Regions from separate parts of the Arthrobacter sp. E1SS-5 genome, predicted to be linked through region 2. Evidence: riboswitches for the same ligand, from Rfam matches in the RefSeq annotation. Region 2 holds a riboswitch; each other region holds the start of a gene.

Region 1 (9,853 bases), 1.9 Mb from region 2:
AGGACCTGCACCTGGAGCTGGAAGCCAGGGTCTCCAAGTTCCTCGGCACCGAAGACACCATCCTGTTCTCCAGCTGCTTTGACGCCAACGGCGGGGTGTTCGAGTCCCTCTTTGGGGCCGAGGACGCCGTTATCTCCGATGCCCTGAACCACGCGTCCATCATCGACGGCATCCGCCTGTGCAAGGCCCAGCGGTACCGGTACGCCAACCAGGACATGGCCGACCTCGAAGCCAAGCTGGTGGAAGCCAAGGACGCCCGGCGGAAGATCATCGTCACTGATGGTGTGTTCTCCATGGACGGCTACCTTGCACCGCTTGAGGCCATCTGCGACCTCGCCGACAAGTACGGCGCCCTGGTGATGGTGGATGACTCCCACGCCGTGGGCTTCATGGGTGCCACCGGTGCCGGTACCCCGGAACACGCCGGCGTCAGTGACCGCGTGGACATTTACACAGGAACCTTCGGCAAGGCCCTGGGCGGGGCCTCCGGCGGTTACGTGTCCGGCCGCAGGGAGATCGTCGCCATGCTCCGCCAAAAAGCACGGCCCTACCTGTTCTCCAACTCCCTGGCCCCCGCCATCGTTGCCGCCACCCTCAAGGCGCTGGACCTGGTGGAAAACTCCCATGACCTGCGGCGCCGGCTGTTCGAGAACGCCGAGCTGTTCCGCCGCCGGATGACCGAGGAGGGCTTCGACCTGCTCCCCGGTGAGCACGCCATCGTCCCGGTGATGTTCGGTGACGCCGTGATGGCCGCCAAGGTGGCCGACCGGATGCTGCAGCACGGCGTCTTCGTCACCGCCTTCAGCTTCCCCGTGGTTCCGCGCGGTGCCGCAAGGATCCGGGTGCAGCTTTCAGCCGCGCATTCAGCGGACGACGTCGAAGCGTGCGTTGGTGCCTTCGTCGCCGCCCGCGCCGAGGCGGCAGCCTGACAGGAGTTTCGGAGAGCCCGGCGGTTCCGGCGAACAGCCGGCAGGCAGGAGAGCCGACAGGAATAAGCTTTGTGAGGACCCAACGACGCGGACAGGAGTGATCAATGGCAGCTCGTTACGATGTCCTGATTGTGGGCGGGGGCATTGCCGGCCTCTCCCTGGCGTCCGCGCTGGCGGGCCGCTGCAGTGTTGTGCTGGTGGAGGCGGAGCAGGAGCTGGCGTACCACACGTCCTCCCGCTCGGCCCGGCAGCTGATCCCCAGCTACGGACCGCCGGTGGTCCAGGAACTCACTGTCCGGACCCTTGAGCTGCTCGCGGCGAGGGACACCGAGCTCCCGGAACCGGTCCTGACGCCGCGCAGCTTCATGCTGATCGGTCCCGAGGCGGAAGTGGCCGCGGAAGCCAGCGGCCACATGCAACCCATTACCGTGGACCACGCCCTGGAACTGTGCCCGGCCCTGAAGCCTGGAACCTTTGCCGCCGCAGGACTTGATACCGGGTCCTTTGGCTGCAACGCCCCCCTGCTTCTGGAAGAACACCGTAAGCGGGCGCTCGCCGCCGGCGCAGACATCGTCACCGGAGCCCGTGTCTACTCGGCGCAACGGCTGGGATCCGGATGGCAGGTTGGGGCCGGCGCTGAGGGGTTCGAGGTGGGTGTGCTGGTCAACGCCGCCGGAGCATGGGCGGACGAGCTCGCGGTGCTCAGCGGCGTGGAAAAGCTGGGCCTGCAGCCGTACCGGCGCACTGCGGCGATTGCCGCCGTCGAACGCCCCCTTCCGGCCGCCACTCCGATGGTGGCGGCGGCCGACAACACGTTTTATTTCCGTCCTGACGGCCGGGACGTGCTGGTTTCGCCGTCAGAGACCGTTCCCAGCGGCCCCGAGGATGCACGCCCGCGGCCCGGAGATGTGGAACGCCTGGTGGAGAAGCTCAACGCCTTCACCAGCCTGGGCATAACGGCAGTTCGCCGGGCCTGGACCGGGCTGCGCACCGAAGCGGCAGATGGAATTCCGGTAGCGGGGTTCGATGCCGAAGCGGCAGGCTTCTATTGGCTTGCAGGGCAGGGCGGCTATGGGTTCCAAACCTCGGCAGCCCTGGCGGAATTCGCGGCGGCCCAGATCCTGGCCGGGCAGGACCCGTCCGGAGGTACTGCTTCCCTTAGTGGCACCGCCGACGGTCCGGCATCCCGGACAGCGCAGGCCCTGGCGGCCACGCGCTGGTCCATCCGGCGTTGAAGAATGGTGCAATGAGTACCCTGATCACCAATATTGCCGAGCTGATGACGCAGGACCTTGAGCACCGGGTCCTGAAGGATGCGGCGGTAGTCATCGAGGGGGAACGGATCTCGTGGATCGGCGCCGCAGCCGACGCACCCGCAGCGGATGACGCCGTCGACGCCGGAGGCCGGGCCATGCTGCCAGGGTGGGTGGACTCGCACAGCCACCTGCTGTTTGCCGGGGACCGCACTGCAGAGTTCGAGGCCCGGATGGCGGGGGAGGCCTACGCGGCCGGTGGCATTGCCGTCACCATGGACGCCACGCGCGCCACCTCCGATTTCGACCTCACCCGGCTGGCCATGGGTCGGGTCGCCGAGGCCGTCTCGCAGGGGACCACGTACCTTGAAACCAAAACCGGCTACGGCCTGGATGTGGAGAATGAGGCCCGCAGCGCCCGTATCGCTTCCACGGTGGCGGACCAGGTGACCTACCTCGGCGCCCACCTGGTCCCCGCAGGCCAGGATCCGGACGAATACACCGACCTGGTGTGCGGACCGATGCTCGACGCCGTCCGTCCATACGTCCAGTGGGCCGACGTCTTCTGCGAAGAGGGTGCGTTCACCGCCGAACAATCCCGCCGGGTGCTGCTGGCCTGCCGCGATGCGGGCCTTGGCCTGCGGGTGCACGGCAACCAGTTGGGTGAGGGGCCGGGGGTTCAGCTCGCCGTGGAGCTGGGAGCGGCAAGTGTGGACCACGTGAACTACCTGGCGGAGCAGGACGTGAAGGCCCTCGCTGCTTCCTGGTCGCTCTGGGACCCTGAGAGCGGCACGGGCCAGCGTGGCACCGTGGCGACCTGCCTTCCTGCGTGCGACCTCTCTACCCGCCAGTCGCTGGCTCCTGCCCGCGAGCTTCTCGATGCCGGGGTGCAGGTGGCGCTTGCCTCCAACTGCAATCCGGGCACGTCCTACACCAGTTCCATGGCGTTCTGCGTGACCACTGCCGTCCTCCAAATGCGGCTGAGCGTGCATGAGGCAGTCCGGGCCGCCACCTACGGCGGAGCCCTGTCGTTGCACAAGGAGACCGGGCGGGATGCGGACGGTGAACGCGCCGTGGGGTCGATCGCCGTTGGGCACCGTGCTGACCTGCACCTGCTGAACGCGCCTTCCGCCACGCACCTCGCTTACCGCCCGGGCATGCCCTTGACGTACGCTGTTTGGCGGGCCGGAGCCAGGGAGCGGTAGCAACAGTACCGATATGCTTGTTTCTGATCATACGCCGTAGGTTAGAATCAGAAAACGTCATCGGTTTTGATGGCTGCTTGATCGAAAGGCCCCCTTGCATGACGCGCACTGACCGGCTTACGGCGATTCTCGACCTGCTGGCCAAGAGCGGCCAAGTGGAGGTTGACGAGATAGTCAGTACCCTCAATGTTTCCCCGGCCACTGCCCGCCGCGATCTGGACAGCCTTGCCAAGCGCCGGCTTTTGACGAGGACGCGGGGCGGGGCGACCACAGGCGCCTTGGCCTACGACCTGCCTGGCCGCTACAACCGGGACGATCATGCCGAGGCCAAGGAACAGATCGCGCAATGCGCCTCTGCCTTGATCCGTCCCGGCGCGGTGATTGGTCTTTGCGGAGGCACCACCAGCACGGCGCTTGCGCAGATCCTGGCTACGCGGGAGGACCTCAACGCACCCTCCAACCAGCCCACCCTTACCGTGGTGACGAATGCGATCAACATCGCGGGCCAGTTGGCGGTGCGGCCCAACATTAAGGTGATGGTCACGGGCGGGATCCTCAACCCGCGCTCCTACGAACTGGTGGGGCCTTACACGGACATCATCATGCAGAAGGTGGTGCTGGACATCGCTTTTATCGGCGTCAACGGCATCGATCCTGAGGTTGGGCCCACCAACACGGGCGAGGGGGAGGCTTCCGTCAACGCCCTTCTGGCATCCCGCGCCCGCGTATCCTATGTCATCGCGGATTCCTCCAAGGTAGGAGTGCGTGCCTTCGCCACCATGGACGGCTACAACTTCACCCGGCTGATTACTGACAGCGGGATTTCGCCCCGCGACAAGGCTGCGTTCGAGGCCAATGGCACGGAAGTGATCGTCGCGCCCGCCTGATTCGGCCGAGTTCTGGCGGTAGGTGGTTGCTTCGGCAGTTTCATCAGGCCGGATCCAGAAACTGAAGGCAAGATGGGAACATGCTGGTTCCCTCCCGCCGTCGCCTGCGGCTCGAAGTCTGGATCGTCCTGGGCCTGTCCCTGGGCCAGTCGGCTGTCTATTCCGTGGTGCAACTGCTCGACAAGATGACCCGGGCGCCCCTGGCCGAGGGAACGTCCACCCTGAACCGCTCGCAGAGCACGCGGGAGTACTTCGACCTGACCTACCAGCTGCTGGACATCATCTTTGCGCTGGTGCCGGTGCTGCTGGTCCTCTACTTCCTCACCGACCAGCGCCAGGCGGTGCCGGGTGAAGCCGGTTCACGCTCCGCATTCCAGAAACTGGGGTTCAACTTCGCCCGGCCCGGCCGCGACCTGCTGCAGGGCCTGGGACTGGCTGCACTGATCGGTATACCTTCACTGGGGCTCTATGCGGCCGGCCGGGCCTTGGGCATCACCACGGCCATCATTCCCAGCGCTCTCGATGCCTACTGGTGGACCGTTCCCGTCCTCATCCTGTCCGCCATCCGCCACGCGGTGCTCGAGGAAGTCATTGTGGTGGGTTACCTCCTGGACCGCTTTGGCAAGTTCGGCTGGAGCATGCCGCTGGCCATCGCCGTGAGCTCGGTGCTCCGCGGCAGCTACCACTTGTACCAAGGCTTCGGGCCGTTTTTCGGCAACGTGGTGATGGGAATCGTGTTCGCCTGGCTGTACACCCGGACACGGCGAGTCATGCCACTGGTGATCGCCCATGCCCTGCTGGACATCGTGGCGTTCGTTGGGTTCAGCCTCTTCGGCAAGGCCGTTGGGTTGGGTTAGCAGGTTGGGCTAGCGCCGCAACTTCAGATGGGGCCGCTGTCCGCAGGGATGGCTCATCTAACCTGCGTTGCGCCTGCTCGGCGGGCCGTAAGCCCCCCGGCGCCGCCTTTGCCGCACCTCTCGCCAGACATCCTGCCCGATTCCCGGACAGTGAACTGCTGGGAGAAGGCGTTGCTGCTTTCACATCTGCGACAGCTGCAACCAGGAATCCGCTTGCGGGTCAGCCGGCAGAACAAACGGCTGCGCGTAGAAGTCCTCCCACAGTGGGTCTGATACGGGCAGTTCGCTCGGATCGAGCAGATACTTGCCGGGTGGTTCTTCAGGTGGCGGGTCGGGCCAGTCCGGCATGTCCTCCAGCAGTTGCTGCCACTGGATATCCTCCGCGTTTCCGGCAGGCTCCATTTCAGCTGCGGCATCGAGTTGAGCCCCGGCATCCGATGAACCAGCTGCACTTGATTCCACGCCGGGATCAGGGACCCTGGAACCGCTCGGAGGATCCACGGCCATGGCACCCGCGATAGCTTCCGCATGCAGGATTCCCGGTGGTAAAAGTGTTGGTTCGGGGTGGGGGTGTTCGGGTTGGTAGTGGCGGCCGGTGGGTGAGGTCCAGCCGGGTGGTTCATTGTTGGTGGCCGGGCCTGGTGTCCATTGGCTGTGGTGTTTGAGCCGGTGGTGTTTGGGGCAGAGTTGGGCCAGGTTGGTGGTGCCGGTGGTGCCGCCGTGTTCCCAGGCTCGGAGGTGGTCGGTTTCGTTGTCCGGGGTGCGGTTGGTGCAGCCGGGGAAGGTGCATTTGGCGTCGCGCATCCTGATCCAGCGTTTGATGGTCTCCGTCAGCCGGTAGTTCTTGCGGCCGATTTCCAGCGGTGCCCCGTCGCGGGGGTCGACGAGGACGCGGTAGAAGGACTCCGCCTCGTCGGCGACGAGTTTCCGGGCCATTGACGCGGGGATGGGGCCGAGTCCGTCAAGTACTGCCGGCTCATCGGTCGCCCCGAGCAGCGAGAGTACCGGCACCATGACCAGGACATCAGCCCGCGGCGTGGGGACTTTCCCGATTTCCCGGATGGGCCGCGAACCGGCAGCGGTGCCGGTTCCGTCGTCCTTACCGGTTCCTTCGTCGTTGCTGACCGGCTCTGTTGCTGCGGCGGTGGTGTTGCGGTTGGTCTCCATGGCGTTGCCGGTGCTGAGGAGGAGTGATGCTGCGATGTCGGGGCGGAGTTGGGTGATGGTGCGTGGTTCGTTGGGGCCTTGGAGGCCGCGGGCGGTGGCGGTGGTGCGGTTCCAGATGGCGCAGGCGGTGTCGCCGGGGAGGTAGAGCGTGACCCGGGCCATGCCGTCCTTGTCCGGAGTGTATTCCATCCGCCGGTCAGCAAAACCTTTGGCGTGGCGTTTTTCGATGGTTTCGGGGTGGTGGCGTTCACGCCAGCCACGGACCTTGGCGCGGAAGCGGGAGGGGACGAGTTCGCCAGGGGCTGCCCCGCGGGCGGGGTGGGGTGCGTCGGGGTCGAAGAAGTGCGCCACCAGGGCGGCAGCACCGGCCGGGTGGAGGCCTTCGGTTTCGTCCGCGATGACCTTTGCGTGCTGCCAGGACATGCCGCCGGCGGCCAGGGCCTCGAAGACGGGTGGCAGGGAGCAAACCTTCCGGGACTGTTCCAGAAACGCACCTGCGGCGGCGGAGCTGATGGTCAGGACCCCGGCGATCTCCTCCACCGTGGACATCTCCGCGTAGGTCCGGTCCGTGACGGACGCGTCCGGCGGTATGAGATCCTGCTGGAACCCGATGGCCTCGGCGGCGTCCCGGGCTTTCATTGCGGACAGCCGCGCCTCCAGCCGGGCGATAACTTCGAGCCTTTCCAGCCGGATCTCATACCGCCGCTGCAACACATCAACATCGGGACCGACAGCAGCCCCCGAACCAAGAGCAATACCGGAGGCCAGGAAAGCATCTTCACGGTCCAGGGCATCAAGGGCACCCACGGAGGCATGAATACCCTCCGCACCTGCCCCCACACCGCTGCTGATTCCCATACGAACATCATCCCTCGAGGCACTGACAATCAATCTGTCATGCAGACCTGCGGCATGGACCGGCCCCTGAGGGCGCGCCAGCCTAGTACCGCCGTCATACCTTTCGCGGCGCACGTTCCTTTTCGCACCCCTCACACTCGTCCCGAAAAGGAATATGTGTGGCGCAGAAATATGTGCGGCGCGAAAGGGAACATAGGCAGCGCCGGAACCCGCCAGCCGGAGCACAAAGCCCGCCCGCCGCCGTCGTGCGGTTTCGATGCGAAGGTTGCATGCCGCAGCCAAAGTGCACGGTGCCCAAAGGAGTATGTGTGGCGCAGAACTATATGTGGCCCAGCAAAAGCGAGTACCACTTAAATGAATTCGGCCGCCATGGGATGGTGACGCCGTTGTCACCACCTCATGGCGGCCGAAGATTATCCGGGCATGGACCCGGCGCACCCATCTCCGAAGGGAACAGGGCTGGAGCGTCAGAGAGTGACAGCCCCGTTGGCGGTTTCGAACGTGACCGACAGGATGCCGGGCGTTCCGTGCGGGGCGACCCACTCGACAGCAACATCCTCAAGCGGCTTCTCCACCGGCTCACCCAGCCACTCCGTGACACGGGACGCGGAGCCCGCGATGGTCAGGCAGCTCATTTTGAGGCTGCTCTCGTAGGCGTTGGACGGGTGAAGTGAGGGATCACCCTCCCACTTGAGCATGTACGGGACCTGGGGATCGGCGATGAGGCCCAGGATGCCAATCTGCTTCCAGACCAGCTCCCGCCCGTCCGGGAACTTGCGGTTGCCGTTGACGGCGGACCGGCCGAGGCGTTCCTCGAAGGGGGCGAGGTCGTCCACTTCGACGCACCAGCCCATCCAGCCGCCGCCTGCCGCGGAACGGGCCCGTACGGCCTGCCCAAACGGTGCCTTGTCCGATGCAGGGTGGTCCAGGACCTCCACAACCTCGAGGTACTTGTGACCGGCGAGCGGGATGATCATATTCCGGGTTCCGAACCGGGGGTGTACCCCGCCCTTCACTGCCTCAACGCCGAGGGCAGTTGCAATACGTTCGGTGGTGGCCGCGAGGCCGTCGTGTTCACAGGCGTAAGAGACGTGATCCATGCGCATGGCAACATCTTGGCACTTTGTGATGCGGCTCTCAGCTAAGGGTACCCTTACTGGATTTGCGCGCCGTCAGAGGACATGGAAAGGCCGCCTAAAAGACCATGTTCGTCACAATCCTGTTCATCACAACGGCGCTGTTCCTAGACTTGCCGCAGGTCATGAGTGCCAGCGCCAAGCCCCGGCTCTGCTGGCCGGCAACCCTCCATCCGCGGTGGGGTGCCCCGGGTGAAGACCTGGCTGTCCGGCAAGAGCCGGAAGCAAGCGCGGCCCGCACTGCCGGTGAGCATGCCGGGCCCATGTCAAAGGAGATTTTGGATGTCCAACGGTTGGTCCTTCGAAACCCGCCAAATCCACGCCGGCCAGGAAGTGGACAGTGCCGCGGGAGCCCGTGCCCTGCCCATCTACCAGACCACGTCCTTCGTGTTCCCTACGGCCGAGAGCGCAGCAAACCGCTTCGCACTGTCCGAACTGGCGCCCATCTACACCCGCATCGGCAACCCCACGCAGGACGCCGTGGAACAGCGGATCGCCAGCCTTGAAGGCGGCCTTGCTGCGCTGCTGCTCAGTTCCGGCCAGGCCGCCGAAACGTTCGCGGTCCTGAACATCGCGGAGGCCGGCGACCACATCGTGGCCAGCCCCAGCCTCTACGGCGGTACCTATAACCTGTTCGCCCACACCCTGAAGAAGTTCGGCATCTCCGTTACGTTCGTGGAGGACCCCGACAACCTGGACCAGTGGCGCAACGCCGTCCAGCCCAACACGAAGCTCTTCTTTGGTGAAGTGGTCTCCAACCCGCGCCAGGACGTCCTGGACATCGAGGGCATCTCAGAGGTCGCCCACCAGGCCGGCGTGCCCCTCATCGTGGACAACACCCTCTCCACCCCGTACCTGATCCGCCCGCTGGAGTGGGGAGCGGACATCGTGATCCACTCAGCCACCAAATATCTGGGCGGCCACGGCACAGCCATTGCCGGCGTGATCGTCGATTCCGGCAAATTCGATTTCAGCAAGGACCCGGAACGGTTCCCAGGCTTCAACACCCCGGATCCCACCTACAACGGACTGGTCTACGCACGCGACCTGGGAGCCGGCTGCGCGTTGGGGGCCAACCTTTCCTACATCCTCAAGGCGCGCGTCCAGCTCCTGCGCGACCTGGGCTCGGCGGTCTCGCCCTTCAATGCCTTCCTGATTTCCCAAGGCCTGGAGACATTGAGCCTGCGGGTGGAACGCCACGTGGCCAACGCCACGGAAGTGGCGCGCTGGCTTGAGGCAAGGGACGACGTCGAATCGGTCGCCTACGCGGGGCTGCCGTCCAGTCCCTGGTACGAGCGTGGCCGCAAGTACGGGCCCAAGGGCACGGGCGCCGTTGTCGCCTTCAACCTGGCCGGCGGAGCGGAGGCGGGCAAACGCTTCGTCGACGCCCTGGAACTGCACTCCCATGTGGCCAACATCGGCGACGTGCGCTCCCTGGTCATCCACCCGGCGTCGACCACGCACAGCCAGCTCTCGCCGGAGCAGCAGGCAGTGGCCGGGGTGCACCCGGGACTCGTCAGGCTTTCCGTGGGCCTGGAACACATCGACGACATCCTCGCCG
Region 2 (9,853 bases):
CGCGATAGGCGGCTGGAGCACCTCCATCCTGGCGCCGGACAGCGGCAGGATCCTGCTCGACGCCGGCATCTGGACCATGAGCGAAGGTTCCCTCCAGCTGGGGATCGGCTTCCTGCTGCGCGGCTTTGCCATCGCCCTTCCGGCGGTGCTCCTGATGAGCTGCACCGATCCCACGGACCTGGCCGATGCGCTGGCGCAGAAAGCACGCCTGCCGCACCGGTTCGTCCTGGGAACCCTGGCCGCGATGCGGCTGGTGGGGCTCATGGCCGAGGAGTGGCAGACCATCGGCATGGCACGGCGTGCCCGCGGCGTTGGTTCACGCGGCAGCCTGGGCCAGCGGGTGAAGGCCACGCTGGGGCAAAGTTTCGGGCTCCTGGTGCAGGCCATCCGGCGCGCGTCAAGGCTTGCCGTGACCATGGAAGCACGGGGCTTTGGCGGCGCCACGCGGACGTGGGCACGGGAATCCACCTTCAGCCTGCTGGATCTCGGAGTGGTGGCCGGTGGGGTCGTGGTGGCCGGGCTGGCCCTCTTTGCGGCTGTCACCGCCGGTACCTGGAACATGGTGTGGCTGGGGAGCTGAGTCTCCGCCCGGGAACTACGCATGCTTCCCTATCGCACATGGTGGGTATAAACGTTCCGTACCCCCTGTACTCGGCGTTGGGTAGGCGCAAACGCGGGTGGATAGCTCATTTATGATATATTCGCGGTATGACGCAGGAAACCGCTGAACACGTTGCCGCCATGCTGAGGGACGCCCGGAGCGAGAAAGGGTGGACCCAGGGCCAGTTGGCCGCCGAACTCGGCACCAGCCAGAGCGCCGTGGCCCGGATGGAACAGGGCAAGCAGAACCTGAGCCTGAAAATGATCCAGCGGCTGGAAAACATCTTCGACCGCAGCATCGTCAACGTGGGCAAGCCGCAGATGACCCACCTCCGGGTGGAGGGCGGCCGCACACTGTCCGGGGCCGTAGACGTGAACAGCAGCAAGAACGCCGGCGTCGCCCTGCTCTGCGCCAGCCTGATCAACCGCGGCACCACCGTGCTCCGCAGGCTGGCCCGGATCGAGGAAGTCAACCGCATTGTCGAGGTGCTGACCAGCATCGGCGTGGAATGCACCTGGCTCAATGACACGGACCTGCGCCTCCGCCGTCCCGCCGTCCTGGACCTGGACGCGATGGACGTTGACGCGGCACGCAGGACCCGCAGCGTCATCATGCTGCTCGGCCCCATGCTGGACGAGTCGCGGGAGTACCGGCTGCCCTACGCCGGCGGCTGCGACCTTGGCACCCGCACGGTGGAGCCCCACATGCAGGCCCTGCGCGAGTTCGGCCTTTCCGTGGAGGCCACTGCAGGTTTCTACACCGTGCAGGCGCCCCCTGCAGACACCCGGGACCGTTCCTTCGTCCTCACCGAGCGGGGCGACACCGTCACCGAGAATGCGATCATGGCGGCGGCGCACCGGCCGGGAACCACCGTGATCCGCAACGCCAGCCCCAACTACATGGTCCAGGACCTCTGCTTCTACCTGCAGATGCTCGGCGTCACCATCGAGGGCGTGGGCACCACCACCCTGAAGATCACCGGCCGGCCCGAAATCGACGCCGACATCGAGTACTTCCCCTCCGAGGACCCCATCGAGGCCATGAGCCTGATCACGGCCGGGATCGTCACCAACTCCGAGGTCACGGTGCGCCGCGTTCCCATCGAGTTCATGGAAATCGAATTGGCCACCCTGGGCCAGATGGGGCAGAAGCTTGAGGTTTCGGGCGAATACATGGCCCGCAACGGCCGCACCCGCCTGGTGGACGTCACCACCAAACCCTCCGAGCTGCGTGCCCCCGAGGACAAGATCCATCCCATGCCCTTCCCCGGGCTGAACATCGACAACCTGCCGTTCTTTGCCGTCATTGCTGCGAACGCCCACGGCCAGACCATGATCCACGACTGGGTCTACGAAAACCGTGCGATCTACCTGACGGAGCTGAACCGGCTCGGCGCGCAGGTGCAGCTCCTGGACCCGCACCGGATCTACGTCAACGGGCCCACCAAGTGGCGGGCCGCCGAGGTGGGCTGCCCGCCCGCACTTCGTCCGGCGGCCTGCCTTCTGCTGGCGATGCTTGCCGCGCGCGGTGTCTCCGAACTGCGGAACATCTATGTGATTGAACGTGGCTACGAGGACCTGGCGGAGCGTTTGAACACCATTGGCGCCAAGGTGGAGTACTTCCAGGACTAGGCATTCACGGTTCGTCATGATCAGCGTGTGACAGTTCCAATGCCCTTGCGCTGCCGCAGAATGTTCGTATGCGTACGTTCGGCGTAGAGGAAGAACTCCTGATCGTTGATCCGGAGTCCGGAGAACCGCTTGCGCTGGCTGACGCCCTCCTGGCCAGCCATCGCGTTGCGGCGGACGATCTCCCCCTGGACCCGGACGCCCACCACGCCGGGACCCACGGGGATTACGACGACGAGATGGGCCTGAGTGCCGAGCTGAAGCTTGAGCAGATCGAGACGCAGACACGGCCATGCGCGGACTATGCCAGCCTCCTGGAACAAATCCGCGCGGGCCGTGCCCTGGCGGACCAGGCGGCCCGGAAGCACGGTGCCAGGGTGGCGGCCTTGGCCACCTCGCCGGTGGCATCCCCCAGCCACACCACGCCGGACCCGCGCTACGCCAGGATGCTGGAACGCTTTGGCCTCACTGCCCAGGAGCAGCTGACCTGCGGCTTCCACGTCCACACCTATATCGAATCGCCGGAAGAAGGTGTGGCCGTCCTGGACCGCATCCGGGACAAGCTGGCCGTGCTGACGGCGCTGAGCGCCAATTCACCGTTCTGGAACGGCGTGCCCACCGGGTTCGAAAGTTACCGGACCCAGGCCTGGAACCGGTGGCCCACCGCCGGGCCTGCCGGGATCTATGGCACCTACCCCGCCTACCGGCGGGTGGTGGCCCGGCTGCTCGATACCGGGGTCATGCTCGATGAGGGCATGGTCTACTTCGACGCCCGCCTGTCCCGCAACCATCCCACCGTGGAAGTGCGGGTGGCGGATGTGTGCCTGCGGGCCGAGGACGCCGCCCTCATTGCCGTGCTGGTCAGGGCCCTGGTGGAATCAGCCGGCAGGGAGTGGCGCGAGGACGTCGATCCTGCACCCGTTCCCACAGTCCTGCTGCGGATGGCCTCCTGGCAGGCCAGCAGCGAGGGGCTCAGCGGGGACCTCCTGGATTTCGGCAACTTTCGCCCGGCCCCGGCTGCCGACGTGGCGCGTTCCCTGGTGGACTACCTGGCCCCCGTCCTGGAAGAACAGGGCGAGCTGGCCCTGGCCCGGCAGGGTGTGGAGGACATCATTGCCCGCGGGACGGGGGCAGCCGAACAGCGCCTTGTGCGCGAGAAAGCCCTGGTGGCGCAGCCCGATGACGTGGGTTTCGGTGCGGTGGTCAAGCACGCCGCCAGGGTCACCATGCGCGATGCCCTTGACCTTTCGGATGTCGAGGCCGTGCCCGAGCTGCTGCGGGTCCGCCAATCCTGACCGGCCGCCTGGCAGGTCGCGACGCGTAGCTTCCTTTTCGACGCGCTTATTCCCTTTCGCGGCCCGCATTTGGGCCGCGCCCGGGAATCTGCGCCGCGAAAACGGGAAAGCGCGTCGAAAACCTAGATCTGCTTCAGCGCCTGCTCAAGGTCGCGGATGAGGTCGTCCGGGTCCTCAAGGCCCACGGAGAGGCGGACCACGCCGTCGCTAAGCCCGATGGCCGCCCGTCCTTCCGGCCCCATGGCGCGGTGGGTGGTGGTTGCGGGATGGGTGATCAGGGATTTGGAATCGCCCAGGTTGTTGGAGATGTCGATGATCCGCAGCCCGTCCAGCAGCGCGAAGGCAGCCTCCTTGCCTGAGCGCCCACCCGAAGGAGCAAGCTCCAGCGTCAGGACGGTCCCGCCCGCGCTCATCTGCTTCGCCGCCAGCCCGTATTGCGGGTGCGACTTCAGCAGCGGATACGTCACCCAGCTCACGGCCGGCTGCTCCTCCAGCCACTCGGCCAGCCGGAGGGCCGTGGCGGATGAGTGGTTGACGCGCAGGCCCATGGTTTCCAGGCCCTTGGTCAGGACCCAGGCGTTGAATGGGGACAGCGCAGGGCCGGTGTGGCGCATCAGCTGCTTCACGGGGCCTTCGATGAACTCCCTGGTGCCCAAAATGGCACCGCCCATCACCCGGCCCTGGCCATCGATGTGCTTGGTGCCCGAGTAGACGATGACGTCCGCGCCCAGGTCACCGCAGCGCTGCAGCAGGGGAGTGGCAAAGACGTTGTCCGCCACCACGGTGGCCCCCGCAGCATGCGCCAGTTCGCTGACCGCGGCGATGTCCACGATTTCCTGCATGGGGTTGGACGGGGATTCGAAGAAGACCGCCGTGGTGGGCTTGGAGAGCGCTTCGCGCCACTGGTCCAGGTCCGGCCCGTCCACGAATACCGTCTCCACACCCCAGCGGGGCAGGATTTCGTTGAGGACCACGAAGCAGGAACCGAACAGCGAGCGTGCGGCCACCACCCGGTCGCCCGCTGCCAGCAGGGCACCCAGGGCGGTGAACACCGCAGACATGCCCGACGCCGTCGCGAAGCATGCTTCGGTGCCTTCGAGCAGCCGGAGCCGTTCCTGGAAGGTGGCCACGGACGGGTTGCCGTAGCGGGAGTAGACAAAGCGCTCGTCCTCGCCGGTGAAGGCGCGTTCGGCGGCCGCTGCGGATTCGTAGACGAAGCCGGAGTTGAGGAAGATGGCCTCCGACGTTTCCTGGAAGTTGCTGCGGTCCAGCCCGCCGCGGACGGCCTGCGTGTCAGGGTTCCAGCCGGGGGCGTCTTGGTTGAAGCTCACTTAGTTCTTTCCGAGGTTGGTGGGCAGGCCACGGTTTTTCCAGCCATTGACAGTCCGCTCTCCGAAGCGGTCGGGATCGCCCTCGAAGCCCTCAAGGACGCTGTAGGCGGTGAAACCGGCCTGGGTGGCGGCGGTGGCAGCGGCGATGGAGCGCTTGCCGGAGCGGCACAGGAACACCAGTTCCGTGTGCGGGTCCTCCGGTGCCTGATTGGTCAGGTCCTTGATGAAGTCCGGGTTGGGGATGCCGCCGGGGAAGGTCCACTGGATGAACAGGGGGTCGTTGTCCGTGGCCTTGGTGTCAGGGATGCCGATGTGGGCCCATTCGCCCTCGGTGCGGACGTCCACCAGGACGGCGCCCTGCTCCAGCTTGGTCCAGGCTTCCTGCGGCGTCAGGTCTCCGGCGTAGCTCATGCGTGGCCCTCGCCGTCGAACTCGCCCTCAAGTTCGTCAACGGCAGTGGCCACGGCGGCGTCCGCCGATGCGATGGCCGCCGGAAGGACGATGGCCTGCGCCACGATCACGCTGGTGCCGTTGAAGGTGGCCGCCGGGCTGCCGTGCAGCACGTACCCGTCGGCGAGCGCAGCGGAGATCCGCTCGCAGAATTCACGGTTGTCCGCGCCGGTAATCAGGCGGTAGGACAGTCTTTCGTCAGGGGCGGGTGCGTCAGACACGACGGATCTCCTTCTTTCACGCTTGCAGCTCGAATGGGTCGATATGCCGAGTATTCACCTGAGGCACCCCGCCGCGAAAGGGAGGGTTGCCGACCGGCCAGTCAGGGCTTGGCGCCGGTACTCATTACTCCCCAAAAAAGTAACACCTGCGCTCCCAAGCCGCACGGCCGCCGTCGTCATGTTCCGTAATTCGCCGGAGGCCCAAGCGACACGCGAAGGCCCGCCGCCCGATAAAGTCTTACCGGGGCACCGCCCCGTCGCCTAAGCAACGGGCAGCAGAGCAATGAGTACCGGGGGGTCCTTGCAACATGCGGGCAGTTACATCGCGCCACCACGCCACCTGGCGGAACCGTCCGCGTTCCGCCGTCGCCTGTCTGGCAACCATCGTCATCGCCTTCCTGGCCGTGCTGGCGCCAGCAGGTCCGGTGCAGGCGGCCCGGCCTGCACCTGACAACGGAAAGCCGTGGTTCGGTGCCGTGCTTGAGTGGGGAGAAGATACCGCCGCAGGCTTTAGCGACCGGCTGGGTGCCAGCCCCGCTGTCTTCGGACACGACATCACCATTCCATTCCGTGATTCGGAACGGAATGACATCGACGGCTTCCTGCAGCAGGCCGCAGCCAAAGGCTCCCACGCCCTGCTCACGGTGAAGCCGTCGGTGCCGCTGGACCAGCTCGGCACCAGCGAGGCCGAAGCCTTCGCACAGCAGGTGCACGGCCTCACCTCCGGGTTCAAGGGGCAGCTGCTGATCCGGTTCGCCCCTGACATGAACACCAGCTGGGTGGGCTGGGGCCAGCAGCCCGCCGCCTACCGCCAGGCCTTCCAGGCAGTATCCAAGGCCTTCAAGAAGGACGACGGCGGCCGGGTCGCCATGGTGTGGGCACCTTACCTGGGCAAGGACTACCCCTTTGACCGGAGCCGGAACGCGCCGCAGCCGGGAAGCGACGGGTTCGCTTTGCTGGACACGAACAGGGACGGGGCCTGGAACGGGAGCGACAACGCCTACGCACCGTATTACCCGGGCGACGACGCCGTGGACTGGGTGGGTCTTGCCGCCTACCACGACGACACGGCCGGCGGGGCCGCCGTCAACACCGTGCCCCGCGCCGGTGAACTCCAGGAGATGCTCACGGCCTCCGGCAGCGAAAACTTCTACGGCACCTACTCCGAGGGGCACAGCAAGCCCTTCCTCCTGCAAACGTCGGCGTTCTACAGCCCTTCAACCGGCGGCGCGCCCGAAGCCGACATCAAAACCGGCTGGTGGGACCAGGTAGTGGCAACTGCCACCTCCCCGGAGTTCGCACGCACCGCCGCCGTCGTGTGGGATGAGCGCACCAGTACCAGGGACACCGGTGTGGCAAGCATCAGCTGGCTGCTCACTGGAAGCCCGGATATTGCCAAAGCGGTGGCGGACCGGCTGAAGGCCTCGCCGATGGTGACCGGCCCTGTCACGGATGCGGCACCCACCACCACCTATGTCCGCGCCAACACCCTCTCCGGGCCTGCAGCCTGGACTGTTGCCGCCGCCATGGTCATCCTCCTCGTGGCCCTGTGGCAGGTTCCCCGCAGGATCAATGCAGCCACGGCCTGGAGCTACCAGGATCCTTCCACCCGGGACTCGCGCGTTGACCTGCTGCGCGGGATGGCCATCGTCTTTGTGGTGGTCAACCACCTGGGTATGGCCTCGCTGTTCCAGCTGCTCACGCAGGAGGCCGTGGGCTTTGTGTCAGGCGCAGAGCTGTTCGTCCTCTTCTCCGGCCTGGTGGTGGGCATGGTGTACGGGCCCAAAGCCAAGGAGGACTTCGGGCGGGTTGTGGACCTCACGTCACGCCGCGCAGGCAAGCTTTACCTGACGGCGCTCGCGGTGCTGATCGGCGTCTTCCTGCTGTCCCTGCTCCCGTTCTTCCACACCGAGGCGCTGACCACCTTCGTGGACCAGGGAACCGGCGGTGCCGGGCACAACGGCGCCGGCAGGACCTACGACCTCTACGCGGGCATGTCCGCGCTGTTCCAGTTCCCCGTGCCGCCCCAGGTGCTGCCGGCCATCATCCTGCTGCAGTTCGGGCCCTGGCAGTTCAACGTCATGGGCCTCTACGTGGTGCTTTTGCTCATCAGCCCGCTCATCCTGGCGGCGCTGAACCGTGGAAAGGCGGTCTGGGTGCTGGCGGTGACCCTCGCCGTGTACGCGGTGGGTACGGTAACCAGGTTCCGCGTCCTGCCGTCGCAGTTCGAGGATTCCTTCCCCCTGTTGGTGTGGCAGGTGCTGTTCGTGCTGGGGCTGGTTGCCGGCTACTACCGCCGTGCCATCATTTCCTGGCTGTCCCGGCACACCTGGGTGGTGGTTGCCTGCACCGCCGCGGCGTTCGCGCTGGCCTTCCTGTCCTGGGGCAACCCCTACCTGGCCAACAACTACGACGTCCGCCTGGCGCTCATCCCGGACGCGGCATACCGCAGCATGTACGACGCACTCTTTGGCCGCACCTACCTGGCTCCCGGCCGCCTGCTCAATGTCATGGTTTTGGTGGTGGCGGCCTACGCATTCCTCAGCGCCTACTGGAAGCCGGTGCAGCGGGCCCTGGGCTGGTTCCTGATTCCACTGGGCCGGGCCACGCTCTACGTGTTCATCATGCACGTGCTGCTGATCGCCGTCGTAGCCAACATTCCGGCGCTGCAGCAACAGAGCATTTTCCTCAACACCGCGGCCTATGCCGTGGTCCTGGGACTGCTGTGGGTGATGGTGCGCACCAGGTTCCTCTTCCGGATCATCCCCACCTGAGCCGGACATGAAAAATGCCGTGGCACCGGAGTGCCACAGCATGTGTTCGTGCGCCCGCGGGTTGCCCCAAGGCGGCCCGGGGAAGCTAGACAAGCCCCGGATAGCTGGCGAGGATATAGTCTGCGGCGGCTGGGCCCTTCATGCGGAGTCCGTTGTGCCCGGGGTTGATCCTGTGCTTCATGGCTGACCAGAAAGTGGATTCGCTGCCGAGCGGCTGCTGATTGATCATGCACCAGCTGGTGTACAACCCATAGAGCCGGTCCCGGTCCAGGGTGAAGCCGGAAGCGTGGTCGGAATAGGTGGCTTCGTTCAAGAAAAGATCGAACTGCGAATTGGCCATGACGGCGTCCCTTCGCTCGGTGCCTGGTGCCGCCGGTAGGCTACAGCGGCGAATCTCGATGCCCTGCACAAGATGGCAAAGGATTTTGTAGGCGTTCCCCCGGACTTTCGGGGAGCGCATGTGCTCTCACCACGATGTCTACACTGTAGACTTTACCTGTAGACCAGATATGAGGCAACCGGCCCGGCGCCTATCAGGACCACGGCCGGCAGTGAGGATTTTTCGATGGCTTCCGCCGATACTTCCGGGCCCGGCTCGCCCAAAACGAGGCTCAGCAGGGACATCGTGCTGGCCAAAGCCCTGGAACTGGTTGACGCCGAAGGCCTGGAAGCGCTGAGCATGCGGCGGCTGGGGCAGGAACTCGGCAGGGATCCCATGAGCCTGTACCGGTATGCCGAAAACCGCGCCGCCCTGCTCGACGGCGTGGCAGAGCTTGTCCTCGACCAGCTCTCAATCGATGCCGGGGACCCGGACTGGAAAGCGCAGCTGCGGGTCCTTGCCCACGAGCTGCGCGGCCTGGCACTTGAGCACCCCAACGTTGTGCCCTTGCTGGTGACGCGGCCCCTGTCCACTCCGCTGGGCCTGCGGCCGCTGGGCACGCTGCGGCCGCTGGAGCAAATCCTGTCCCTGCTGGTGGCGGCAGGATTCAAGCCGGCCGATGCGCTCCACGTCTACCGCGCCTACTACGGCTTCCTCTACGGCCACATCCTCAACGAGCTGCAGGAGTACGTGGTGGACCCGGAGGAAAACGAGGTGCTGCTGCGGCTGGGGCTCCACCGGCTGCCCGCTAAGGAGTTTCCCAGGCTGCGTGCCCTGGCGCCCGCGCTGGCGGAGTACGACGGCGGCACGGAGCTTGACCAGGGGCTCACCATCCTGCTCTCCGGGCTGGAGGCACAGCTTTCACGTCAGGCGGCGCGTTCCGGCGCTTGACGCTGGACTCCTGCTACTCGAACGACGCGCGCCTCCGGTCTTGGGCGCGGGTGTTCCAGACGTCCGGCCGGTTCACTCTGAACCTGCGCCCCGTCAATGCTTTGGCGTTCAGCCTGACATAGTTGGCCTTCTCGCCGGGCTGCCACGGTTCCAGGCCAAGGCCGTCCACTGCGTCCCGGACGGCCTGGTCTTCAATGACTTCCGTGTCGCCCCGGACCACCACGCTCCAGGCCTGTTCAGTGGAGGTTTCGTAGCCGTCAATTTCCAGCGCCGCCGGCCGCTC
Region 3 (9,853 bases), 960 kb from region 2:
ACCAGGGTGCTGTCGATGACCAGCGGGCGGAGCCGCTCAGCATAGGACAGGAAGTACTCCACGATCTCGTCCACCACCACGCTGCGGCGGTTGTAGACCTTGACCAGGAGTTCGTTCTTCTGGCGCAGCGAGCCTTCCACCTTCTGGCGGAGGATGGATTCGTCAAAGACGTCCTGGACCCGGATGCCCAGCCGCGCCACCTTGTCCATGTAAGCGGGGCCAATGCCACGGCCGGTGGTGCCGATGGCACGCTTGCCGAGGAAACGCTCGGTCACCTTGTCCAGGACCTGGTGGTACGGGGCTACCAGGTGGGCGTTGGCGGAGACCCGCAGCTTGGAGGTGTCGGCGCCGCGGGCCTGCAGGCCGTCGATTTCCTGGAATAGGGCCTCGAGGTTCACCACGCAGCCGTTGCCGATGATGGGAACGGCATTGGGGCTGAGGATGCCCGCCGGCAGCAGTTTGAGTTCGTACTTTTCACCGCCCACGACGACGGTGTGCCCTGCGTTGTTGCCGCCGTTGGGCTTGACGACGTAGTCAACACGGCCGCCCAGCAAATCGGTGGCCTTGCCTTTTCCTTCGTCGCCCCACTGGGCTCCTACGATCACAATTGCTGGCATGGGATCCTCCCCCATTCGTTCGGGCTGCCCGGGTCCGGCCACCAGGTGGCAGGCCCATGCAGCGCCGTTCATGAGAATGCCCCGAACATACCGGCCTTCGCGCGGCCGCAGCGCGGCACGGCGAAGGAAGAGTCCCGGGGCTCTTACCACCCAAGTTTAGCCGATGGGGCACTTTGTCCATTGTTGGCCCGCCGCGGCCCGTCATGCGGGAAGAGCCGCGGCAGCCCTGGTCAGAACCGCCGCGGCGAGCCGGTGCTGCTACTCGTCTTCCGCCTCCCCTGCAGGCCGGGACGTCTGCTCGGCGAGCGTGTCCCAGAAGGAGGTGTCGGCGTCGGCAATTGAACCGTCCGCAATGGCGGCGGCGGTGGACGTCAGCGTGGTGACCGTCTGCTTGATCAGGTAGCCGTTGCTGCGCTGGCCCAACGCGTAGCCGTCCAGGTAGTGGTCGGACATGCCGCGCATCTCGAAGAGCAAAGTTGCGATGCCGTATTCCACGGAGATGCCGTTGCGGCTGATTGTCTCGGCGCTGCCGCCCTGGTACTTGCCCAGGTGGCCCCAGCCGGTGGAGTCGACGCTGTTGAAGACCACGGCGCCCAGCTGCTTCGACTTTTCGACGACGGCGGGATCTGCGTTGGGGGTGGTGGGGTACAGGATGGAGCCGGAGACCAGCTTGCCGTCACGCTCAGCGCGGGTGCCCTGGTGGTGCAGGTCAATCATGTAGTCGATCCGGTACTTGCGCATCACGTTGTTGTGCAGCGCCTGGGTCTCCGGCTGGATCTTGGCCACGTGGTCGCGGTTCAGGTCCACACCCTCGGCGTTGTAGCGGGTGAGATGCCGGTCCCCCTTGGCGAGGTAGTTGTCCAGGGAGAAGTTCACGTCCCCCATGGCGCCGTCCGCGTTGAGCATGGGCAGCACCAGGATGTTCACGCCCTTGAGGATGTCCGCCGATTTGCCGGTACCCAGGTGCTTGATGAACTCCATGGCCCCCTCGGTGGTGAGCTGTTCGTTGCCGTGCTGCTGCGTCAGGTAGAGGATGGTGGGCTTGGCCGGGTCCGAGATGTACTTGACCAGGTGGATGTCCCGGCCCTTCACGGTCTGGCCGATGACTTCCAGTTCCATGGCGGGCTGCTTGGCATCCTGGTCCTTCAGGAAGGAAACCATCTGGTCATAGGTGGCCAGTTTTGTCGTGGTGATCTGGCCGTTGCCGTCGTAGCCGGGGCCTTCGCCCACCGCGTTCGCCAGCGGAGCCGGTCCCGCCACGACGGCCAGCGCCAAGGCGCCGGAAAGGGCAAGGTTCCTGAAGGTTGCCAGGGATTTATTCACGGTGGATGACCTCTTCTTTGAGTGCGGTGGTTCTTGGGTGCAGTGGGTGCGCAGCCGCCATGTTCCCCATTTCGGCTGTGACAAAGAGCCAACCAAGCTGGACAGAATCTGTCAATACGCTGGACGAAACCTGTAAGCATGCCAAGAGGACAGCAGGGGTGAGATCAGGCCTACTGGCGCGACACAAAGCGGACCGGACTTGCCCGCGCGCAGCGGTGTCGATTTAGGTGGGAGGGAACCATCCGGAGCGGCCGAGAGACCTGGCTCGATGACGCCGCAGCAACCACGGTCCAGCAGGAGCCCTGCTGGTCGAAGGTGCTACTGCCAGGACCGATGGAAAGGAAGATTCCAGCATGTCCCTGAACACCGACCACATCCGCGTCACCCACGCCGGTTCCCTGCCCCGCACCCCGGAACTCATCGCAGCCAATGCGGCCAAGGAAGCCGACGGCATCACCCCGGAATTCCTTGATCTCCTTGAGGCCTCGGTGGCGGACATTGTCCAGCGCCAAAAAGACCTGGGCGTCGACATCGCCAACGACGGCGAGTACGGCCACACCATGTCCAGTTCCGTGGACTACGGTGCCTGGTGGAACTACTCGTTCTCCCGACTCGGCGGCCTGGAACCGACCAACGTGGACCGCTGGGCCGACTCGCAGGTGCACCGCTCCTCGCCGGGCCACATCGTCCTGACCTCCTTCCCGGACCGCCGCGACCGGCAAAAGTTCAACGAGGCCTATAACGACCCGTCCTCGGGCATCCTCTCGCACCGCAAGTCGGTCACCCAGCCCAAGATCGCCGGGCCGCTGACCTACACGGGCCAGGACCTTGTAGCGTCGGACATCAGGAACCTGAAGACCGGGCTCGCCGCCGCGGGCCTCTCCGACGGTTTCGTGGCCTCGCTCTCCCCCGGCTCCTGCGCCCGGGTGGCCAACGAGTACTACAAAACGGACGAGGAACTGGTCTACGCCTGCGCCGACGCCATGCGGGAGGAATACAAGGCGATCATCGACGCCGGCCTCACCGTGCAGCTCGATGACCCGTCCCTGGCCGAGAGCTGGGACCAAATCAACCCCGAGCCCTCCCTGGAGGACTACCTGAAGTTCATCCAGCTGCGCGTCGAGGCCACCAACTGGGCCCTCCGGGACCTCCCGCAGGAACAGATCCGGCTGCACGTCTGCTGGGGCTCCTGGCACGGCCCGCACACCACCGACATCCCGTTCGCGGACATCATCGGGTCCGTGCTGCAGGTCAACGCCGGCGCCTACTCCTTCGAGGCCGCCAACGTGCGCCACGAACACGAATGGCGGGTCTGGGAGGACACCAAACTCCCGGAAGGCAAGGTGATCATTCCGGGCGTCGTATCGCATGCCACCAATGTGGTGGAGCACCCGGACCTGGTGGCGGACCGCATTGTCCGCTTTGCCGACGTCGTGGGCAGGGAAAACGTCATTGCCTCCACTGACTGCGGCCTGGGCGGCAGGGTCCACCCGCAGATCGCCTTTGCCAAGCTGGAAGCACTGGGCGAGGGCGCCCGCCGCGCCACCAGGCGCCTCTGGTAAACGGCCGGCCGTGCCGCCGCGCCGGCTGTTCCTTCCATCACCGGAATGGGACAGCCGGCGTTTCGCTTCCGGGGGCTTGCTAAACTGGACCAGGCCGGCGAGGTCCGGCCCACCCCAACCAACCGCTGCTGATGCGTCGCGCCTCCCCGCGCCCTCATCCGGCCGCGGCAGCAACGCCAATCCCCGCAGGAGAACCAGCACTTCATGACAGCCCTGGCCACCGAAACTTTCCACGAACAGCTCATGAGCCGCCGCTACGAACCCAGCGTTGCTGCCGTCAACGAGCTGTGCGATTCCCTGCAGGAGGCCAAGCCCGGAACTGTGGTCCCCTACGTCGACCCCATGCACGACGTGGAGGAATGCCGCATCATCAGCCTGTTCTCCAACATCGGCGAGGCGGACCCGTCCGGTTTCATCACCGCCGGCGACCAGGACGCCGCCACCCGGATGCTGGGGATCCAGTGGAAGCTGGGCCTGCGCCCCGAGTTCGTGATGCCGTGGAACGTCCACCCGTGGCACGTCCCCGGCGAAGCGAACGGCAAGTTCACCCCGGACCAGGTCCAGGCCGGCCTCAAGCCCCTGCTGAAGTTCCTGGCCCTGGTGCCGCGTGCATCGGTCATCGTGGCGCACGGCACTGAAGCCAACCGCCTGGCCAACCTGCTGCTGAAGACCGAGGTCCCCCTGCTGTGGCGCCGCGGCCTGAAGACCTACAAGGTGCGTTCCCTCAGCGGCCGCGCGTTCGCCGGTTCACCTGCACGCCAGGAGGAGTTCCTCGAGGACATGCGCACGGCCTACGCAGACGCCATGGCCCGCACCGGCATCGCCCGCAAGGCTTAACTGTTGGGCCCAGCCCGCAGGGTTCCCTGGCCGAGCTTGCGAGGCCAGGGTGGGTGGGGACGACGGCGGGTGGTGACTTTCATCTGAAAGTCACCACCCGCCGTCGTCATTTAAGCTCGTGGCGTTTCACTTGCCCTCGATGGCCGCTTTCGCCGTGGGGTCGGAGTCGTTGAGGAACTTCTCGATCCGCTCCGGCTCGTCAGCCTCTCCGATTGCCGAGGATGCCCGGCCCAGCGAGTAGAGGGCGCGCAGGAAGCCGCGGTTGGGCTCGTGTTCCCATGGGATAGGTCCAACGCCGCGCCAGCCGTTGCGGCGGAGCGAATCCAGGCCGCGGTGGTAGCCCACCCGCGCATAGGCGTAGGAGTCGATAGTGCGCCCCTCCGCCCACGCTTCTTCGGCCAGGATGGCCCACAGGAGCGAGGAAGTGGGGTGCTTCTCCACCAAGTCCAGCGCTTCCTGCCCGGCGTCCAACTGTCCGTACACGTCGGTCTCGGCGGGCAGGAGCGTGGGCTCCGGCCCCATCAGGTTCCGGCGGAACTCGTCCGACATCTAGAAGGTCTTTCCGGCCGAACCGAGCTGCTTGGTGGCTTCCACCACGCGGGCTGCCAGGCCGGCTTCGGCGGAGGCGCCCCAGACGCGGGGGTCGTAGGTCTTCTTGTTTCCCACTTCGCCGTCCACCTTCAGGACGCCGTCGTAGTTCTTGAACATGTGGTCCGCCACGGGACGCGTGTAGGCGTACTGGGTGTCGGTGTCGATGTTCATCTTGATCACGCCGTAGGAAACGGCGTCCGCGATTTCCTGGTCCGAGGAACCGGAGCCGCCGTGGAACACCAGGTCGAACGGGTTCTCCTTGCCGATCTTGGCACCAACCTGGGCCTGGATGTCCTTGAGGATCTCCGGGCGCAGCTTAACGCCGCCGGGCTTGTACACGCCGTGCACGTTGCCGAAGGTCAGGGCGGTGATATAGCGGCCGTTCTCGCCGGCACCCAGGGCGTCGATGGTGGCCAGGGCGTCCTCAACCGTGGTGTACAGCTTGTCGTTGATGGCGTTCTCCACGCCGTCCTCTTCACCGCCGACGGTGCCGATTTCAACCTCGAGGATCATCTTTGCCGCAGCGGTGCGTGCCAGCAGGTCGCGGGCGATCTTCAGGTTCTCCTGCAGGGTTTCGGCGGAGCCGTCCCACATGTGGGAGTTGAACAGCGGGTTGCGGCCGGCCTTGACCTCGGCCTCGGAAGCCTCGAGCAGGGGCAGGACGAAGCCGTCCAGCTTGTCCTTGGGGCAGTGGTCCGTGTGCAGGGCGATGTTCACGCCGTAGTTCTTGGCAACCTCGCGGGCGAAAGCCGCGAAGCCCAGGGAGCCGGCGATCATGTCCTTTGTGGAGGCGCCGGACCAGTAGGCTGCGCCGCCGGTGGAAACCTGGACGATGCCGTCGGACTCGGCCTCAGCGAAGCCGCGGAGGGCAGCGTTCAGCGTCTGCGAGGACGTGACGTTCACGGCCGGGTATGCGAAGCCGCCCGCCTTCGCGCGGTCGATCATCTCGGAGTAGATCTCTGGGGTTGCAATGGGCATGCTGGCTCCTCTGCTGAGTTTCGTCTGTGGGTGGATGACCCTCAAGTAGACCGCTTACGGCTTGGCACCATCCTAGCCATTAGCGGGCCGGGAGTGCTCTGGGTTACGCCCCACCCGCACCCTAACTTCGCAAGCTCAGCCAGGGAACCCTGCGGGCGTGGGCCCACCACCCGTACCCTAGCCGTCCAAAGGGAGCGGCCCTTTCCTAGACAGGCTGGTTGAAGACGTGCCGACGGATCCAGGCGTGCATGGCGATGGCCGCGGCGGAGGCGGCGTTGATGGACCGGGTGGAACCGAACTGCTCAATGGACAGGGTGGCCAGGGCGGCCTGGTGGACTTCCGGGGTCAGGCCCGGCCCCTCCTGTCCGAAGACCAGCACGCAGTCCCGGGGCAGCTCGTAGGTTTCCAGCGGCACGGAGTCCGGGAAGATGTCGATTCCGATGATCGCGAGCCCCTCGCCCTGCGCCCACTGGACGAAGTCCTCAACGGTGGGGTGGTGGCGGACGTGCTGGTAGCGGTCGGTGACCATGGCACCGCGCCGGTTCCACCGCCGTCGTCCGATGATGTGCACTTCCTTGGCGAGGAAGGCGTTGGCGGTGCGCACGACGGTGCCGATGTTCAGGTCGTGCTGCCAATTTTCGATGGCCACGTGGAAGTTGTGCCGCCGCGAGTCCAGCTCCGCAACAATCGCCTCGTGCTTCCAGTACCGGTACTTGTCCAGGACGTTCCGCCGGTCGCCGTCAGCCAGCAGGTCGGGGTCCCAATGGTCGCCTTCGGGCAGTTCGCCTTCCCAGGGCCCGACGCCGACCTCCGCCTTTGCGGGTTCGGCCTCCCCGGGCGTGTGGTCGGGTTCGTCTGTCATGCCGGGCGTTTGGTTCACCCTCCAACACTAGACTGGACTCTTCGGGCAACCATCACAGGCGGAGGCAGGCATGGCAGAAGCAGACGAGGTAACAGGCAACCCCGCGGTTTACCGCAGCGGCCAGGAGATCGAATGCTGGCTGACGGACATGGACGGCGTCCTGGTCCACGAGAACCAGCCCATCCCGGGAGCCGCGGAACTGATCCAGCGCTGGGTGGACACCTCAAAGCGCTTCCTGGTGCTTACCAACAACTCCATTTTCACGCCCCGCGACCTCGCCGCCCGCCTGCGCGCGTCGGGCCTGGAGATTCCGGAAGAGAACATCTGGACCTCCGCCCTCGCCACGGCACAGTTCCTGAAGGACCAGGTGTCCGCCGGGGGCGCTGAATCCGGAAACCGCGCCTACACCATCGGTGAGGCAGGGCTGACGACGGCGTTGCACGAGGCCGGCTTCATCCTCACCGACCAGAGCCCGGACTTCGTGGTGCTCGGCGAGACGCGCACGTACTCTTTCGAAGCGATCACCACCGCCATCCGCCTGATCCTGGCCGGTGCCCGGTTCATCGCCACCAACCCGGATGCCACCGGTCCCTCCAAGGACGGCCCGATGCCCGCCACCGGCGCCATCGCGGCCCTGATCACCAAGGCCACCGGCAGGGAGCCTTACATTGTGGGCAAGCCGAACCCCATGATGTTCCGTTCGGCGATGAACCAGATCGACGCCCATTCAGAAACCACCGCCATGATCGGTGACCGGATGGATACGGACATCATCGCCGGAATGGAGGCCGGACTGCACACGGTCCTGGTCCTGAGCGGCATCACGCACAAGGATGACATCGCGGCGTACCCGTTCCGGCCCAACCAGGTGCTGAACTCGGTGGCGGACCTGAAGAACCAGATCTAGAAGATGCTGACCCGGGAACCGCCCCGGGGCAGGGGGAAGTACTCGTCCAGCAGTTCCTTCACCAGGGGCCGGTAGATCTGCGGATTCCAGCCGGGGCTGGCGTGGGCGGGGGCAGCCCCGGTGGTCTGCAGGTTGCTTGAGACCATGTTGGTCTTGAACACCACGGACCACGTTTCGGATGCGGTCTCGTAGTCCACGGTCCCGTCCTTGGGGTTGCCGATGTAGGCCATCTTGGCTGTGCCAAGATGGCCGGCAAACTGGCTTCCCTCGAAGTGGTAGATGTAGGCGGACTCCGTCTGGACCAGGACGTTGGACGGGGCAATCGGTGACAACTGCTCCAGCGTCTGGTTCAGGATCTGCCGCCAGCTCCGTTCGTCCTTGTGGATGATCCGCTCCCCCAGTTCATAACCGCCGCGGAGGGTGGACGGGAACCTGACGCCGCTCTCGTAGAGGAACACCACGCCGTCGAACCAGCTCTGGTCCAGGACGTCGTGGGCACTGTAGGGGCTGGAGTCCAGGAGAATGAACTGCACCTGGACTCCCTGCAATGCCAGCAGCCGGGCAGCCACCTGCGTTGCCAGCATCCCGCCGAAGCTATGTCCGTAAAAGAAGAGCTTGGTGATCTTCTCTGCGGCGATGTAGTCAGTGATTGCGTTAACCACCTCGGTGATGTTCAGGCCTAGATTGGAGTACCCGACGGCGGCGAGCCGGGCCCGCTTGTTCAGGGCACCGCGCATGGTGTTGAGGATCCACTGCGCCTCCTCCCAGCTGGTTTTGTAACCCGGGAACAGGAACCAGCTGGCGTCCGGGTAATAGGCGTCGGCGAAGTCATCGGGAACAGTCAGGATCCTGGTGCTGCGGCGCTGCGACTGCACGTCGCGGGTCACCAGCATGTCGGCAGCCAGAAGTCCGGACGCGCTGGCACCGGCCAGGAAAGTGCGCCGCGAAAAGCGCTTCAGGGCAGCCGCTTCCACCAGCAGCCGGGCGTCTGGGACCCAGCGCCGGCCCTGCGGACTTACCTCCCCCTCATACGGCACCCTCCTACCGTAAGCCCACCGAAAGTGGCCACTGCAACCGGTTCAGGTAACCGTTTGGTGACGGGAGGGTCAGCTGGCGGCCTGCCCTTCCGCAGCCGGGAACGGCGTGTGGGGTTCCTGCCGGCGGCGGAGGATTTCCAGGCCGATGTCGTTGTAGCGGCCCAGCAGGTCTGCGCCGTCGGGGGCTTCCGGGGTGTCCAGGAGCGCGAAGACAGAGTCACTCGCCTGGAGCAGTTCTTCGTCCGTGTATTCGGTCAGCGGGCGGCCGTACAGTTCCTCGATCCACATGACCGGCAGCTGGGGGAACTCGCCGGCAAACTCGCCGCCGGGAAAGAGTTCACGGACGTCGTCGTCCATCAGGAGCGGCCGGCGGCTGGCGGTGTCCTCCGGGGCCCAGTCATGGGCGGAGGGCGCGAGCTGAAGGCCGACTGAGGCGGAAGGAACACCCAGCAACGAGTTGGTGGCGATGGCGTTGAGATCTGTCCGCAGCCCTGCCAGCGCTGAGGATTCAATGAGCTCGGCCTGCGAAAGGTCAACGCAGATGCGGCAACGGATACCCATTTTTCGGACGCGGCGAATGATGTGGACCAGTTCGGCACGGGTGCCATGGTGAAGGGTCCCCCGGACTTCAATCCGGACGATGTCGGCAGGGACATCCAGGTTAACGAGTGCGTCTAATTCGCGGTCCATAGGTACTCCAAAAGAGGTCTATGGCCGACGGCTCAACCTCGGCAAGCGTACCCCCGTAGGAGCCCCCGCACAACCTGCCCCTCAGGCGCCGGGGCCCGACCCGACCTTTCCTGGCTCCTGATAATAGGTGCGCGCACCGGGACCGCCCACCGAATCAACCAGCGACTTGGCGATGTCCCGCAGCTTGGTGTTGCTGTTGCTGGACGCCTCGGTGAGGATTTCGACGGCGGCCTCCTGGCTGCAGCGGTTTTGCGCCATGACGATGCCCACCGCGATGTCGATGATGGTGCGGGATTCCAGGGTGGCCTTGAGGTTGGTCGCGCTGTCTGCGTGCAGCGAGAACCTGACGGCCAGGCGCAGGGCCTGCGAGATCTCCCGGGTGAAGTCCCTGGCCCTCTCCGCAGCCCGCCCGTCGAACTTGTGCGGGAAATCAGAGTAGAGGTTCAGGG

Evidence for each region. A riboswitch is a leader RNA that binds a small molecule or an ion and turns the genes downstream of it on or off. The one in region 2 is predicted to bind S-adenosylmethionine.
Region 1: linked by a shared signal. The riboswitch ahead of ACIGJD_RS06535 (bifunctional o-acetylhomoserine/o-acetylserine sulfhydrylase) and the one ahead of ACIGJD_RS18545 (DUF1737 domain-containing protein) in region 2 are both predicted to bind S-adenosylmethionine.
Region 3: linked by a shared signal. The riboswitch ahead of ACIGJD_RS02570 (cobalamin-independent methionine synthase II family protein) and the one ahead of ACIGJD_RS18545 (DUF1737 domain-containing protein) in region 2 are both predicted to bind S-adenosylmethionine.

The regions. Positions count from the first base shown of each region.
Region 1 is NZ_CP172703.1:1,411,226-1,421,078, forward strand. Features, by position in the region: gene ACIGJD_RS06500 (glycine C-acetyltransferase) at 1-929, shown strand, start outside; gene ACIGJD_RS06505 (NAD(P)/FAD-dependent oxidoreductase) at 1,034-2,164, shown strand; gene hutI (imidazolonepropionase) at 2,176-3,387, shown strand; gene ACIGJD_RS06515 (DeoR/GlpR family DNA-binding transcription regulator) at 3,486-4,274, shown strand; gene ACIGJD_RS06520 (CPBP family intramembrane glutamic endopeptidase) at 4,355-5,131, shown strand; gene ACIGJD_RS06525 (HNH endonuclease signature motif containing protein) at 5,312-7,156, opposite strand; gene ACIGJD_RS06530 (VOC family protein) at 7,624-8,262, opposite strand; SAM riboswitch class IV at 8,414-8,529, shown strand; gene ACIGJD_RS06535 (bifunctional o-acetylhomoserine/o-acetylserine sulfhydrylase) at 8,575-9,853, shown strand, end outside.
Region 2 is NZ_CP172703.1:3,956,680-3,966,532, reverse strand. Features, by position in the region: gene ACIGJD_RS18570 (energy-coupling factor transporter transmembrane component T family protein) at 1-580, shown strand, start outside; gene ACIGJD_RS18565 (UDP-N-acetylglucosamine 1-carboxyvinyltransferase) at 709-2,232, shown strand; gene ACIGJD_RS18560 (glutamate--cysteine ligase 2) at 2,301-3,524, shown strand; gene ACIGJD_RS18555 (O-succinylhomoserine sulfhydrylase) at 3,647-4,855, opposite strand; gene ACIGJD_RS18550 (rhodanese-like domain-containing protein) at 4,856-5,266, opposite strand; gene ACIGJD_RS18545 (DUF1737 domain-containing protein) at 5,263-5,526, opposite strand; SAM riboswitch class IV at 5,540-5,655, opposite strand; gene opgC (OpgC domain-containing protein) at 5,835-8,300, shown strand; gene ACIGJD_RS18535 (hypothetical protein) at 8,386-8,640, opposite strand; gene ACIGJD_RS18530 (TetR/AcrR family transcriptional regulator C-terminal domain-containing protein) at 8,866-9,570, shown strand; gene ACIGJD_RS18525 (pyridoxamine 5'-phosphate oxidase family protein) at 9,584-9,853, opposite strand, start outside.
Region 3 is NZ_CP172703.1:509,064-518,916, reverse strand. Features, by position in the region: gene ACIGJD_RS02580 (adenylosuccinate synthase) at 1-617, opposite strand, end outside; gene ACIGJD_RS02575 (M14 family zinc carboxypeptidase) at 876-1,940, opposite strand; SAM riboswitch class I at 2,176-2,280, shown strand; gene ACIGJD_RS02570 (cobalamin-independent methionine synthase II family protein) at 2,294-3,502, shown strand; gene ACIGJD_RS02565 (uracil-DNA glycosylase family protein) at 3,707-4,339, shown strand; gene ACIGJD_RS02560 (DUF3151 domain-containing protein) at 4,466-4,888, opposite strand; gene fbaA (class II fructose-bisphosphate aldolase) at 4,889-5,908, opposite strand; gene ACIGJD_RS02550 (TrmH family RNA methyltransferase) at 6,114-6,770, opposite strand; gene ACIGJD_RS02545 (HAD-IIA family hydrolase) at 6,841-7,677, shown strand; gene ACIGJD_RS02540 (alpha/beta fold hydrolase) at 7,674-8,714, opposite strand; gene ACIGJD_RS02535 (hypothetical protein) at 8,784-9,404, opposite strand; gene ACIGJD_RS02530 (GAF and ANTAR domain-containing protein) at 9,486-9,853, opposite strand, start outside.